DNA from 2 places in the Streptomyces sp. NPDC008137 genome. Region 1 is predicted to be linked to the other one. Evidence: riboswitches for the same ligand, from Rfam matches in the RefSeq annotation. Region 1 holds a riboswitch; the other holds the start of a gene.
What was found. Region 1 has a riboswitch for cobalamin ahead of ACFZBT_RS25810 (ABC transporter substrate-binding protein). Riboswitches for the same ligand answer to the same signal wherever they lie in the genome.

Region 1 (7,401 bases):
GTACGTCTACGTCACGTCCACGAACCACTCCTACGACGATCCGCACGAGCCCATCGGGAGGCAGTGGCCGCGGATGGAGCCGGTGGAGATCGGGCCCGGCTGCTGGATCGGCACCGGCGCGGTGATCCTGCCGGGCGCCCGGATCGGGCGGAACGTGGTGGTGGCCGCGGGCGCGGTCGTCCGGGGCGCGGTGCCCGACCACGCCGTGGTGGCGGGCGCGCCGGCCCGCGTCGTACGCCGCTGGACCCCCGCCGACGGCTGGCAGCCGCCGCTGCGCACCCCGCCGCCCGTGCCGATACCGGAGGGCGTCACGCCCGAGCAGTTGCGCGCGCTGTCGGGCCTGGACGAGGAGACGGCGGCCCGGCTGGCCGAGCTGGACGAGGGGACGGCGGCCGACCTCGCGGAGCCGACGCCGGGGTCCTGACCTCAGCCCGAGGCCAGGAGGACCGTACCCACCAGGGCCAGTCCCGCTCCGGCGGCCTGCACCGCCCGCAGACGTTCCCGGAGCAGCCCACGCGCGGCCACCGCCGTCACCACCGGGTAGAGCGAGGCCAGTACGGCGGCGACGGTGACCGGGCCGTGCTGTGCGGCGATCGAGTAGGTGCCGTTGGCGGCGACGTCCGCGAGGCCGACGAAGGCGAGCGCGGGCAGGGAGCGCCAGGGGAAGCCGCCCGCGGGGAGGGCCGGCGAGCCGCGCCGCACCGACACCAGCAGCGCGAGCCCGCCGGCGGTCACGTTCGTCACCCGCTGCACGAACAGCGCGAGGAAGAGCCCGGTGAGCGTGGTCGACGCCTCCGCGATCAGGGCCATCACCGCGCCGAATCCGAACGCCGCGAGGAGGGTCAGGGCGATGGCCTGGCGCTGCACGGGCGCGCCCCGGAACTGGGGACCGCCGGCGAGACAGACACCGGCGACGGCGACCAGGATGCCGACGAACTGGAGCAGACCGGGCCGCTCGCCCAGCACCAGGCCCACGCCGACCGGCACGGCCACGCCGATCGAACCCAGCGGTGAGACCACGCCCATCGGGCCCAGCGCGAGCGCCTTGTAGAAGGCGAGCATCGCCACCGGCCCGACGAGCCCGGCCGCCACGGCGAACCACAGCTGCGGCCCCGCCTCACTCCAGCCGCCGGTCGCCACCACCACCGCGCCGAGCACGACCACCGCGATCGACTGCGAGACCACGACCACCGTCAGCGCGGGCGTGCGCCGGGTCAGTAGTCCGCCGCCGAAGTCGGCCAGTCCCCACAGCAGGCTGGTGGCCAGGGCGAAGAGCGCTGTCATGGTCCGGAAGCCTCGCAGTACAGTTCAGTGAACGATCAGGTCAACCACACGATAGTGCAATCGACTGCACTTCGGAATACAAAATATTGGACGGAATGTGTCGGACCTCGAGCTGCTGACCCAGTCCCTGGCGCGCAGCGTCAAGCACTGGCGCGCGGTACGCGGCTTCACCCTGGACGTGCTCGCCGCCCGGGCGGGCGTCAGTCGCGGCATGCTCATCCAGATCGAGCAGGCCCGCACCAACCCCAGCCTCGGCACCGTCGTCAAGATCGGCGACGCGCTCGGCGTCAGCATCACCACCCTGCTCGACTACGAGAAGGGCCCGAACGTCCACATCGTCCCCGCCGACCAGACCGTACGGCTGTGGCACACCGAGGCCGGCAGCTACAACCGGCTGCTCGCGGGCACCGAGGCGCCCGGCCCGCTGGAGATGTGGGACTGGCGGCTCATGCCCGGCGAGAGCAGCCCCTCGGACCCGCACCCCGCCGGCACGACCGAACTGCTCCACGTCACGGCGGGGGAGCTGACGCTCACCGTCGACGGCGTCGAGCACCGCGTGCCCGCCGGTGCGAGCGTCCACTTCGAGGCCAACGTCCCGCACACGTACGGCAACACCGGGGACGCGCCCATGGAGATGGTCATGGCCGTCTCGGTGCCGCCCGTGTCCTGAGACGCCCGGCCGGTGGCGGTCCGCGGTTGTTAGCGTGCGGTCATGCGCGCACCCATCGGACGCTTCGACGACGCCCGTCCCGCCCCCGCCTGCCTCGACGAACTCACCGGCCCGGTCGCCGACGCCGTATGTCACTGGCCGGGCAGTGTCCCCGCCGACCAGATCCTCTACGTCGACACCGACCCGGAGTGGGCCGACACCGCCGTCTTCGTGGAGCACTACGGCCGGGACCTGCTGGAGCGGTCCGCGAACTGCGTGGTGGTGGCGGGCAAGCGCGCCGGCGAGACCACGTTCGCCGCGTGCGTCGTACTGTCCACCACCAGGGTCGACGTGAACGGCGTCGTACGCCGTCAACTGGGCGCCCGCAAGGCCTCGTTCGCCAGCATGGACACGGCGACCGGCGAGACCGGCATGGAGTACGGCGGCATCACCCCGCTCGGACTGCCGGACGGCTGGCCCGTGCTGGTGGACGCGGCCGTCGTCGACCTGCCGTATGTGCTGGTCGGCAGCGGCCGGCGGCGCGGCAAGCTGCTGGTCCCGGGCAAGGCGTTCGCGGAACTGCCGGGGGCCGTGGTGCTGGAGGGGCTCGGAGTCTCCTGAGCTACGCCGCCGTGTGGTGGGCCAGGGGCAGATGCGGGTCCGCCTCGCCCGGGACCGGTGCCGGGTCGGCGTGGACCAGGGCGGCGGTGAGGCGGGGCACGGCGTGCAGCAGCGCGTGCTCGGCGTCGACGGCGATGCGGTGGGCCTCGCGCACCGTCACGGCGCCGTCCACCACCACCGCGACCTCGGCGCGCAGCCGGTGCCCGATCCAGCGCAGCCGCAGTTCGCCCACCGCCCGCACCCCGGGGACCTCGGTCAGGGCGGCCTCGGCCCGGTCCACCAGGGCCGGGTCGACCGCGTCCATCACCCGCCGGAACACCTCCCGCGCCGCGTCCCGCAGCACCAGCGCGATCGCCGCCGTGATCGCCAGCCCCACGATCGGGTCGGCCAGCTGCCACCCCAGGGCCGAGCCGCCGGCGCCCAGCAGCACGGCCAGGGAGGTGAAGCCGTCGGTGCGGGCGTGCAGTCCGTCGGCGACCAGCGCGGCCGAGCCGATCGCGCGGCCCACACGGATGCGGTAGCGGGCCACCCACTCGTTGCCCGCGAACCCGACGAGGGCCGCCACGGCGACCGCCGGGACGTGCTGGACCGGGCGCGGATCGAGGAGGCGGTCGATCGCGGTCCACCCCGCGAAGGCCGCGGACGCGGCGATCGTCAGCACGATCACGAGCCCCGCCAGGTCCTCGGCCCGCCCGTAGCCGTAGGTGAAGCGGCGGGTGGCCGCCCGCCGGCCCAGCACGAAGGCGATCCCGAGCGGTACGGCGGTCAGCGCGTCCGCGGTGTTGTGCACCGTGTCCCCGAGCAGCGCCACCGAGCCGGAGACGGCTACCACGAGCGCCTGGGCCAGGGCCGTCACACCGAGCACCGCGAGCGAGACCCAGAGCGCCCGCATCCCGCGGGCCGAGGACTCCAGGGCGGAGTCGACCTTGTCGGTCGTCTCGTGGGAGTGGGGAGTGAGGAGGTGGGACAGCCGGTGGCGCAGGCCGTGCTGGTGCTGGTGCTGGTGAGGGTGGGAGTGCTCGTGCCGGTCGCTCACGTGGGTCCCCTTCCGGTGCGCGGGAGTGGACGTGCACACGCCCACAGGGCCATTATGTGCGTATGAGCGCACGCATGCACCTGTCACCTGCGCACGATGCGCACCCGCGCAGCCCCGGCGAGGAACAGTTCGCGCTCGCCGCCGAACTCCTCGCCCTCCTGGGGGACCGGACCCGGCTCGCCCTGCTGCACGCACTGACGAGGTCGGAAGCCGACGTCACGACTCTCACGGAGGAATGCGGGGCGGCCCGGCCCGCCGTCAGCCAGCACCTGGCGCGGTTGCGCCTCGCGGGCCTGGTGAACACACGTAAAGACGGGCGCCGGGTGATCTACTCACTCAGCGACGGCCATCTGCGCCGACTGGTGGACGAGGCGCTGAACGTGGCCGACCACCGGCTCAGCGACCGTCCCCCGCACGAATGAGTCAGTACCGCGCCGCCGTCCCCAGGTATTGCTCGGCGAAGGCCGCGGCCGCCACGGGCGAGGTGAACAGGCGGCGCAGCCGGGCGAGCGCGGTGCCCGCGCGGAAGGGGTCGCCCGCCGCCGTTCCGTGGTACACCTCGGAAAGCCACTGCGAGAACTCCTGGTAGTCCCACACGCGCCGCAGGCAGGACTGCCCGTAACCGGCCAGACCGCTCTCGTCGCCCGTGGTCAGGCGGGCCACCAGGGCGTCGCCGAGCAGGAAGGCGTCGTGCAGGGCGAGGTTCATGCCCTTGGCCGCGATGGGGGCGACCAGATGCGCCGCGTCGCCCGCGAGGTGGAGCCGGCCGTGCACCATCGGCTCGACCACGTAGTCGTGCATGTCCAGCACGCGCTTCTCGATCAGCCGCCCCTCCGTCAGCGGCGGCACACCGGCCGCCCCGAGCCGCTGCCGCAGCTCCGCCCAGACCCGCTCGTGCGGCCAGTTCTCCGGGTCGTCGCCCGGCGGGCACTGGAGGTAGTAGCGGGTCACCTCCGGGCTGCGGGGCATCTGGCCCGCGAAGCCGTTCTCGTGACAGCCGAACAGGACGCAGTCGGCGGACGGCGGGGCCTCGGCGAGCAGCGCCAGCCAGCCGATGCCGTAGTCGTGCCGCGCGATCCGGACCCGCTCGGGCGGCAGTGAGGCCCGCGTCACCCCGCGCGCCCCGTCGCAGCCGGCCACGAAGTCGCAGTCCACGACGTGCCGTTCACCCGTCTCCGGGCACGTGTACGACACGGAGGGCCGGTCGGTGTCGAGGTCGTGCAGCTCCACGTCCCGGACCCCGAAGCGGATCTCCCCGCCGCGCACGTCGGCGTACTCGCGCACCAGGTCCGTCACCAGCAACGGCTGCGGGTAGACGAAGTGGTGACTGCCCGTCATATCGCCGTAGTGGAACCGGTACCGCTCCCCCTCGAAGCGGAACTCGCACGCGGTGTGCAGCTCCGCGCGGTCCAGCAGGTTCCGGGCGAGGCCCCGCTTCTCCAGGCCGCGTACGGCCCACTCCTCGATGACCCCGGCCCGGGGCCGCTGTTCGATGAACTCCCGGGTCTCGGTCTCCAGCACCAGGCAGTCCACGGAGGCGGCCCGCAGGATGTTGCCGACGGTCAGCCCGGCGGGACCGGCGCCCACGACGACGACCGGGAAACGTCCGGGGGAGCCTGTGTCCGCGGGCGGCAAGGCGTGGGTCATGCGCTCATTATGGAGGGGGCGCGACGGGCGTGACCCTCACCCGACCCGCGGGATCTCGATCGCCGGGCAGCGGTCCATCACCATCTCCAGGCCGGCGGCCCGGGTGCGGTCGTACGCCGCCGCGTCGACGACGCCGAGCTGGAACCACACCGCCCCCGCGCCCTTGGCGACCGCCTCGTCCGCGACCGCTCCGGCGAGGTCGCTGTTCACGAACACGTCCACCACGTCCACGTCGAAGGGGATGTCCGCCAGACTCGCGTACCCCTGCTCGCCGTGCACGGTCTCCGCCTTGGGGTGCACGGGCACGACACGCTTGCCGTACCGCTGGAGCACGGCGGCGACGCCGTACGCCGCGCGCTGCCGGTTCGACGACAGGCCCACCACGGCCCAGGTGTCGCCGAGCTCGGTGAGGATCCTGCGGACCGTTGCGTCGTCGCCGTACACCGGCGGCCTCCTCGGGAGTCGCGGAAGAGCTGCTGTCCGGGCAACGACGCGGGGCGCGCGGTGATTCCCCGATGCCCGCCGTGATAGCTTGCCGAGGCCAGTCGAACCCATGTACGTGGGTCAGGGAATCCGGTGCGAATCCGGAACTGACGCGCAGCGGTGAGGGGGACGGGCGGGGTCTCGGCCACTGAACGGCACGCATGGCGTTCGGGAAGGCGCCCCGCACCGGGTGAACCCGAGTCCGAAGACCTGCTGGCGGCCCCCGCGGCCGGCCGGCGGTGGGGGAGCACCGTACGACCGGGCTCCGCGATCGGGCCCTCGACGTCTGAGGACTGGTTTCCTTGCCCCTCGCCCGACCCGCCCGTGCCGCCGTCCTGCTCGCGGCCTGCTCCCTGCTCATGACCGGCTGCGGGGACTCGAAGCCCACCACCACGAAGGCCGCCGTCACGCTCGACAACTGCGGCCGGAAGGTTCGAGTCGACAAGGCGCCCAAGCACGCCGTCTCCCTCAACCAGGGCACCACCGAGATCCTGCTCTCCCTCCGTCTCGCCGACCGGATAGCGGGCACGGCCACCTGGACCGACCCCGTGATGAAGGGGCTGGAGAGGGCCAACGCCAAGGTGCCGCGCATCGCCGAGAACAACCCCTCCTTCGAACGGGTCCTGGACTCCGAGCCCGACTTCGTCGCCGCGTCCTTCGTCTCCACCCTCGGCAAGGGCGGCGTCGCCACCCGCGAGCAGTTCGAGAAGCTCGGCGTGCCCACGTATGTCTCCCCGTCCGACTGCGCCGGCAAGGACAACTCGGGCGGCGGCGACGGCAAGCGCGACAAGCCGCTGGACATCGACGCCGTCTACGGCGAGGTGCGGGACCTCGCGACCGTGTTCGGAGTGAAGGACCGCGGCGACAAGCTCGTGGCCTCCCTCCAGCAGCGGATGAAGAAGGCCACGCGGGGCGTCGACGCCTCCGACGTCTCCCTGATGTACTGGTTCGCCAACTCCGAATCGCCCTACCTGGCCGGCTGCTGCGGAGCGCCCGGCATCTTGACCCGCGCCCTCGGTGCCAAGAACGTCTTCGACGACACGCACGAGGAGTGGCCGCAGGTCAACTGGGAGACGGTCGCCGACCGCAACCCCGACGTCCTCGTCATCGGCGATCTGACCCGCGACTCGGAGACCGCCGAGTCGGCGAAGCGCAAGATCGCCTTCCTGGAGTCCAATCCGGCCACCAAGAACATGGACGCAGTCAAGAACAAGCGGTACGTGCTGCTCAGCGGGCAGGCCATGAACCCGACCATCCGCACGGTCGAGGGTGTGGAGAAGGTCGCGGCCGGACTGCGTGAGTTCGGGCTCGTGAAGTGACCGTGCGCGGACCGGCGCTCGGTGTCGCGGGCGCCCTGCTGCTGATGGTCTCCGTGGCCCTGGCGATCACCATCGGACCGGCCGACATCCGGGTCGGGGACGTCTGGTCCGTCGTCGCCTCCCACCTCGGGATGGGCAGCTCCGACCTGACGCCGATCCGGGACGGCATCGTCTGGCAGCTGCGGCTGCCGCGCACCCTGCTCGCGGCCGTGTGCGGGGCCGGCCTCGCCGTGTGCGGGGCCGTGATGCAGTCGCTGCTGCGCAACCCCCTCGCCGACCCGTTCGTGCTCGGGGTGTCCTCGGGCGCCTCCACCGGCGCGGTCGTCATCGTCGTGCTGGGCGTGGGCGGCGGTGTCGTCTCG
Region 2 (7,401 bases), on a different contig from region 1:
GCCTCGGCCATGACGTGCTTGGCCAGCTCGGCGAAGTAGGCGACGTCCAGCTCAGGGACCGCCAGGGTGATCATGCCGGTGCGGCCCTGGCGCAGTTGCCGCCCGGCGATGTTGACGCGGTAGCCCAGGGCCTCGATGGCCTCCTGGACGGCGGCGCGGGTCCGCTCCGAGACATGCTCGAAGTTGTTGATCACGTTGGAGACGGTCTTGGGGGAGACGCCGGCGTACTCCGCGACGTCCTTGATCCTGGGTCTGGCCGCCACGCTGTCCCGCCCTTCCGACTGCCGAGATCGTACCGACTGCGCAGATGTGCCACGCCGGACGGGCGGCCGTGGCCCGCGCCCTGCCGTGGACAGCCGTACTTCCGCAGGATCCGGGTCGCCGGGGAGCCGGGTCAGCCCAGGTGGAGCGGCAGTTCCGAGGCCTGCTCGCCGAGTTCGGCCCGCTCCGCCTCCGTGGGTGCCCGCCTCCCGGTGCCCACCAGCAGCGCGTCCCGGTCGTGGAAAGACGAGGGGAACGCGCTCCCCGCGATCCGCTCCAGCAGCTCGCGGGAGCGGCTGAGCCCCTCCGCCGGCGGCTGTGCCGCGTCCGGCAGGTGCGCGATCAGGTCGAGGTGGTGCAGCGTCCACTCCAGGACGTACGCCGAGAGATAGTCCGCCACGGTGAGGACCTCGTCGCGGGTGCCGACCCGGCCGGCCGGGTCGGCGAGCCGGGCGGCGCGGCCGGCGGCGGACCCGACGTCGTCCAGGTGCAAGGTGAGCAGGTGCGGATCCTCGTACGCGGCGGCGAGCCGGACGGTCAGCGCGTCGAGCGGGTCGTCACCGGTCGGTGGCGTGCCGGCGACCTCCCAGTAGGTCACCGCGTCACGGGTCTGCTCCCGGTCAGAAGGGGTGGCGAGAGTGATCAGGACGTCCTGGGCGTCGATGACGAGATGGCACACCAGGTCCCGCACCAGCCAGCCGGTGCAGCCGGACGGCCGGTCGAAGTCCTCGTCGGCCAGACCGGCGACCGCCTCGCGCAACGCCGTCCAGGAGCGTGAGAAGAGATCCACCTCGGCACCGTAGTGCCGTGCCGCGAGGACGGACAAGCACATTTCGCCCGCCCGGCCAACTGCCGGACAGTGCCCGTGAGTTCCCCGGCGCAGGACTCTGGTGGCCCCGAGAACTCCTGGGCTACCGTCGGTAACACCCCTGGTCGCCCCAGGGGCCTCTCCCGACCCCTGCGCACCTCCTCCGGAAGGCGGCCCATGGAACACCCGTCAGCACCCGCCGCGTTCACCCGCCGCCGTGCCCTGACCGTCGCTGGCGGTGTGCTCGCCGGTGCCGCGCTCGCGCAGTCGGCGTTCCCGGCCTTCGCGGCCGGAGCCGGATCGTCGGACGCGGACGCCATCGTCATCGGCCACGGCCTCGCCGGGCTCGTCGCCACCGCCGAACTGGCCGCCGCCGGACGCAAGGTGCTGCTGCTCGACCAGGAGCCGGAGGCCAGTCTGGGCGGACAGGCCTTCTGGTCCTTCGGCGGGCTGTTCTTCGTCGATTCCCCCGAGCAGCGGCTCATGGGCATCAAGGACTCGCGGGAACTGGCCTGGCAGGACTGGCTGGGCACGGCCGGCTTCGACCGCGGCATCACCGACCCGTCGGGCCAGGACCACTGGGCCCACAAGTGGGCCGAGGCGTACGTCGACTTCGCCTCGGGGGAGAAGCACTCCTGGCTCGCGGGGCTCGGGATGCAGTGGTTCCCGATCGTCGGCTGGGCCGAGCGCGGCGGCGGCCTCGCGGACGGGCACGGCAACTCCGTACCCCGTTTCCACGTCACCTGGGGCACCGGACCCGCCGTGGTCGAGCCCTTCGAGAAGAAGGTGCGGGAGGCCGTGGAGGACGGCAAGGTGACGTTCAGGTTCCGCCACCGCGTGGACGACCTGATCGTCACGAACGGTGCCGTCACCGGCGTACGCGGAAAGGTCCTGGAGCCCAGCAGCGCGGCACGCGGCAAGCCCAGCTCCCGCAAGGTCGTCGGCGACTTCGAACTGAACGCCCCCGTCGTGATCGTCACCTCGGGCGGCATCGGAGCCAACCACGACCTCGTCCGGCAGAACTGGCCCGCGCGCCTCGGTACGGCCCCGAAGTCCATGATCACGGGCGTGCCCGCGCACGTGGACGGCCGGATGCTCGCGATCACCGAGAAGGCGGGCGGACGGATCGTCAACCCCGACCGCATGTGGCACTACACCGAGGGCCTGAAGAACTACGACCCGATCTGGCCCGACCACGGCATCCGCATCCTGCCCGGCCCGTCCTCCATGTGGTTCGACGCCACGGGCAAGCGCTTCTCCAGCCCCGACATCCCGGGCTACGACACACTTCACACCCTCAAGTCGATCACCGACACGGGATACGACTACTCCTGGTTCGTCACGACCCAGAAGATCATCGCCAAGGAGTTCGCGCTCTCCGGCTCGGAGCAGAACCCGGACCTCACCGAGAAGAACGTCTGGAAGCTGCTGTCGCGCGTCTGGCAGACCCCCGAGCCGATCGAGCGGTTCAAGGAGAAGGGCGAGGACTTCGTCGTCGCCGAGACCCTGCCCGAACTGGTCGCCGGTATGAACAAACTGACGGGGGACGACCTGATCGACCTGGCCGGCCTGCGGCGGCAGATCGAGGCCCGCGACCGCGAGATCGCCAACCCGTACACCAAGGACGCCCAGGTCATGGGCATCCGCAACGCCCTCGCCTATCCCGGCGACACCCTCAGCCGCACCGCCTCCGCCCACCGGATCCTGGACACGTCCGCCGGACCGCTGATCGCCGTACGCCTCAACATCCTCACCCGCAAGACCCTCGGCGGCCTCCAGACCGACCTCTCCGGCCGTGTCCTGAACGCCTCCGGCAAGCCGATCAGCGGGCTGTACGCGGCCGGTGAGGTCGCCGGCTTCGGCGGCGGGGGCGTCCACGGCTACCGCTCCCTCGAAGGCACCTTCCTGGGCGGCTGCCTGTTCTCGGGCCGCGCGGCGGGCCGGGCGGCGGCGGCCGCGACGGCGGCCTGACCCGACCGGGGGCGGGCCATGCTCCGCCCGCCCCCGGCCTGGAGCGTCAGGCCGCTCCGGGCCGCTCCGCGTCCAGTTCGGCCCGGACGGTCCGGGCCGCCGAGACCAGGTTCTCCAGGGATGCGCGGGTCTCGGTCCAGCCGCGGGTCTTCAGGCCGCAGTCCGGGTTGACCCACAGCCGCTCGGCGGGGATCGCTTTCAGGCCGGTGCGCAGCAGTTCGGCGGCCTCCTGTGCGGCGGGAACCCGCGGCGAGTGGATGTCGTAGACACCCGGCCCCGCCTCACGCGGATAGCCGTGCGAGGCGAGTTCGCGGGCGACCTGCATGTGGGAGCGCGCGGCCTCCAGGCTGATGACGTCCGCGTCGAGGTCGTCGATGGCCCGCACGATGTCGCCGAACTCGGCGTAGCACATGTGGGTGTGGATCTGCGTGTCCGGCCGCACACCGCCCGTGCTGAGCCGGAAGGCCTCCGTGGCCCACCCCAGATACGCCGGCCGGTCGGCGGCACGCAGCGGCAGGGTCTCGCGCAGGGCGGGCTCGTCGACCTGGATGACCGGCGTCCCGGCCGCCTCCAGGTCTCCCACCTCGTCGCGCAGGGCCAGGGCGACCTGACGGGCCGTCTCGGCGAGCGGCTGGTCGTCACGGACGAAGGACCAGGCGAGCATGGTGACCGGGCCGGTGAGCATGCCCTTGACCGGACGGTCCGTGAGGGACTGCGCGTACCTCGTCCAGCGTACGGTCATCGGCTCGGGGCGCGAGATGTCGCCGGCCAGGATCGGCGGGCGGACGTAGCGGGTGCCGTAGGACTGGACCCAGCCGTGCCGCGTGGCGAGGTAGCCGGTGAGCTGCTCCGCGAAGTACTGGACCATGTCGTTGCGTTCGGCCTCGCCGTGCACCAGGACGTCCAGACCGGCCTTCTCCTGGAAGGAGATCACCTCCTGGATCTCGGCCTTGATGCGCTCCTCGTATCCGGCCGTGTCGATCCGGCCGGCGCGCAGGTCCGCGCGGGCGCCGCGCACCTCACCTGTCTGCGGGAAGGAGCCGATCGTGGTGGTCGGCAGCAGCGGCAGACCGAGCCGGGCGCGCTGCGCGGCGGTCCGCTCGGTGTACGGCAGCGAGCGGTGGGCGTCCGCCTCGGACACCGCGCCCGTGCGGGCGCGGACCGCCGGGTCGCGGGTGATCGGGGAGTTCGCCCGGGAGGACAGGTCGGCCCGGTTCGCGGCGAGTTGCGCGCCGATCGTGTCCGTACCCTGCGCGAGACCGCGCGCCAGGGTGACGATCTCGGCGGTCTTCTGCCGCGCGAAGGCGAGCCAGCGCAGCACCTGCGGCTCGATGTCCCGCTCCGCCGCCGTGTCCAGCGGCACGTGCAGCAGGGAGCAGGAGGCCGAGACGTCGACCCGGTCGGCGAGGCCGAGGAGCGTGCCGAGCCGGGAGAGCGAGGCCGCCAGGTCGTTGATCCAGATGTTGCGGCCGTTGACGACACCGGCGACCAGCCGCTTGCCCGGCAGACCGCCCACCGCGGCCAGATCGTCGAGGTTGGCCGCCGCCGACTCCGTGAAGTCCAGCGCGAGCCCTTCGACCGGCGCCTTCGCCAGCACCGGCAGGGCGTTCCCGAGCCGGTCGAAGTACGAGGCGACCAGGAGCTTCGACCGGTCGGTGAGGGCGCCGAGGTCGCGGTAGGCGCGCTCGGCGGCGTTCAGCTCGGCCGGGGTCCGGTCCTGGACCAGGGCCGGCTCGTCCAGCTGCACCCACTCGGCGCCCGCCGCGCGCAGGTCGGCGAGGATCTCGGCGTACACGGGCAGCAGCCGGTCCAGGAGCGTGAGCGGCTCGAAGTCCGCGGGCACCCCCGGGGCGGGCTTGGCCAGGAGCAGGTACGTGACGGGGCCGACGAGGACGGGGCGCGCGGTATGGCCGAGCGCCAGCGCCTCGCGCAGCTCGGCGACCTGCTTCGCCGAGTCGGCGGTGAAGACCGTGTCCGGACCCAGTTCGGGCACCAGGTAGTGGTAGTTCGTGTCGAACCACTTGGTCATCTCCAGCGGCGCCACGTCCTGCGTGCCACGCGCCATGGCGAAGTAGCCGTCGAGGGCGTCCGCCTCGACGGAGTCCCGGTGGCGGCCGGGGATCGCGCCGACCATGACGGTGGTGTCCAGGACGTGGTCGTAGAGCGAGAAGTCGCCCGTCGGGATCTCGTCGATGCCGGCGTCGGCCAGCTGCCGCCAGTTCGAGGCGCGCAGGTCGCAGGCGGTGGCCCGGAGGGCGTCGGCGGTGACGCGGCCCTTCCAGTAGCCCTCGATCGCCTTCTTCAGTTCCCGGTTCTGTCCCTGGCGGGGGTAGCCGTACACGGTGGCCCGTGCTGCCGCGGCTGCGGACTTGGTGGTCACGGAGATCTCCTTCGCGAGACGAATCCCTGAGATCCCGGCGACGGGACGAGAGCGCGAAGGGGTGACGAACCGGACGGAGACGACCTCGCGCGGCACAGCGCGGTCGTCCGCCTGGTATGTACGCCGACCCGCCCTCGAGGTCACCGGAATGTCCGCGCACGAACCGTCCGCGCGCGGGCAGTTGGCAGGTCTTCGGACTCGCGGGCACGCTCTCACCATGTGAGAACACCTACTGGCCGTCGCTTCCCGGGCCCTGCGTGGGCCCAGTGCGTATGACGGCGGTCGTTCCCGCTCACCGCTGCGGGGCAGTCCCGGATTCCCACCGGGTTCCCTCTTGCGACGCATCCCGTCTGGCGGACGGGGCGAACCAGCTGCACCGCCAGCCTATACACGGGATGGCCGCGGAAGCGACCCTCAGCCGCCGCTCACCGGCCGCCCCGCCGCCAGCGCGGCCAGCTCGTCCGGGGTGCGCGGGCCGGGCGCCGACCCGGTCAACAGCCCCTGTGCGCGCAGGAGATCCGCGGCCGCGGCACCCCACGGCAACCGCAGTCCCGCCTGCCGGAGGAGATCGGTCCGGGCCAGTGCCGTCGGCGCGGGAGCGAGGTGCACACCGTCCGGGGTGAGGAGCGCCGCGTCGTCGGCCCAGCGCAGGGCGAGGTCGACGTCGTGCGTAGCCATCACCACCGTGGTGCCGTTCGCACGCAGCTCGTCCAGCGTGGCCAGGAGCCGTTCCTGGCCGTCGGGGTCGAGTCCGGCCGTCGGCTCGTCGAGGACGAGCACCCGGGGACGCATGGCGACCGCGCCCGCGATGGCGGTCCGTTTGCGCTGCCCGTAGGAGAGCAGATGAGTGGGCCGGCCGGCCAGGGCGGTGATGTCCAGGGCGGCGAGCGCCTCCGCCACCCGTGCCCGTACCTCCGTGTCGGACAGCCCGAGGTTCAGCGGCCCGAACGACACGTCCTGCTCGACGGACGCCGCGAACAGCTGGTCGTCCGGGTCCTGCACCACGAGCTGGACGGTCGTCCGCAGCCGGGTCAGGCCCTTGCGGTCGTACGTCACCGGCTGCCCGTCGACCGTCAATCGCCCCTCGTGCGGCCGCAGCCCGCCGCTGAGCAGCCGCATCAGCGTGGTCTTGCCGCTGCCGTTGCGGCCGAGCAGCGCGAGCGCCCGCCCCGCGCGGATGTCGAAGTCGAGGCCGCTGAGCACGGCCGGGCCGTCCTCGTAGGCGAAGGACGCGCCCCGCAGGGCGACGAGGGCGGGCTCGCTCATGCCGGCGGCCTTTCCAGTACGAAGGTGAGGGCGGCCAGCGCCGCGAGGAGCGCGCAACTGGCGGCCGTGAAGCGGACGGAGACACGGGCCTCGGGCACCAGGACCCGCAGGGTCCCGTCGTAGCCGCGCCCGGCGAGACCGGCTTGGAGGCGGGCAGCCCGGTCGAAGGCCCGTACGAAAGCGGTGGCGCCGAGCCCGCCCAGCGAACGCCAGGCGGCGGCCCGCGTGGTGTGCCCGAGCCGGGCGGCCTGCGCGTCGCGGATCCGGCGCACGGAGTCCAGCAGCAGGAAGCTCATCCGGTACGTCACGAGCGCGACATCGACGACCGGCGCCGGGACACCGGCCCGGACCAGGCGGGGCAGCAGGTCGGACATGGGCGTGGTGAAGGCGAACAGCAGCACTCCCAGGGAGGCCGCCGAGGTGCGCAGCAGCAGCTCCCCGGCCCGCAGAGGTCCGTCGTCCGCGAAGGAGACGAACCCTCCCGGCCCGCCGACCTGGACCAGCAGCGTGACCGCTCCGGTCACGCAGAAGCCCAGCGGCACGCGGTAGGCCCGCCACAGCTTCCGGCCGGGCACACCGGCCGGTCCCAGCAGCAGGGACACGGCCGTCACCAGCACCAGGGCCGCGCCCGGCCAGGGCGGCAGCGAGATGGCCAGCACGGTGAGTCCCAGACCGAGCACGGCCTTGTCCACGGGATGGCGGCGGCGCCAGCGAC

Region 2: another riboswitch for cobalamin. It lies ahead of metE (5-methyltetrahydropteroyltriglutamate--homocysteine S-methyltransferase); the one in region 1 lies ahead of ACFZBT_RS25810 (ABC transporter substrate-binding protein).

The regions. Positions count from the first base shown of each region.
Region 1 is NZ_JBIBHN010000018.1:95,434-102,834, reverse strand. It holds gene ACFZBT_RS25850 (DapH/DapD/GlmU-related protein) at 1-424, shown strand, start outside; gene ACFZBT_RS25845 (EamA family transporter) at 427-1,284, opposite strand; gene ACFZBT_RS25840 (cupin domain-containing protein) at 1,382-1,954, shown strand; gene ACFZBT_RS25835 (YbaK/EbsC family protein) at 1,997-2,554, shown strand; gene ACFZBT_RS25830 (cation diffusion facilitator family transporter) at 2,556-3,590, opposite strand; gene ACFZBT_RS25825 (metalloregulator ArsR/SmtB family transcription factor) at 3,653-4,012, shown strand; gene ACFZBT_RS25820 (4-hydroxybenzoate 3-monooxygenase) at 4,014-5,237, opposite strand; gene ACFZBT_RS25815 (CoA-binding protein) at 5,274-5,681, opposite strand; cobalamin riboswitch at 5,763-5,953, shown strand; gene ACFZBT_RS25810 (ABC transporter substrate-binding protein) at 6,080-7,039, shown strand; gene ACFZBT_RS25805 (iron chelate uptake ABC transporter family permease subunit) at 7,084-7,401, shown strand, end outside.
Region 2 is NZ_JBIBHN010000021.1:78,156-85,556, forward strand. It holds gene ACFZBT_RS28040 (substrate-binding domain-containing protein) at 1-263, opposite strand, end outside; gene ACFZBT_RS28045 (maleylpyruvate isomerase N-terminal domain-containing protein) at 395-1,051, opposite strand; gene ACFZBT_RS28050 (FAD-binding dehydrogenase) at 1,247-3,040, shown strand; gene metE (5-methyltetrahydropteroyltriglutamate--homocysteine S-methyltransferase) at 3,087-5,420, opposite strand; cobalamin riboswitch at 5,586-5,807, opposite strand; gene ACFZBT_RS28060 (ATP-binding cassette domain-containing protein) at 5,835-6,686, opposite strand; gene cbiQ (cobalt ECF transporter T component CbiQ) at 6,683-7,401, opposite strand, start outside.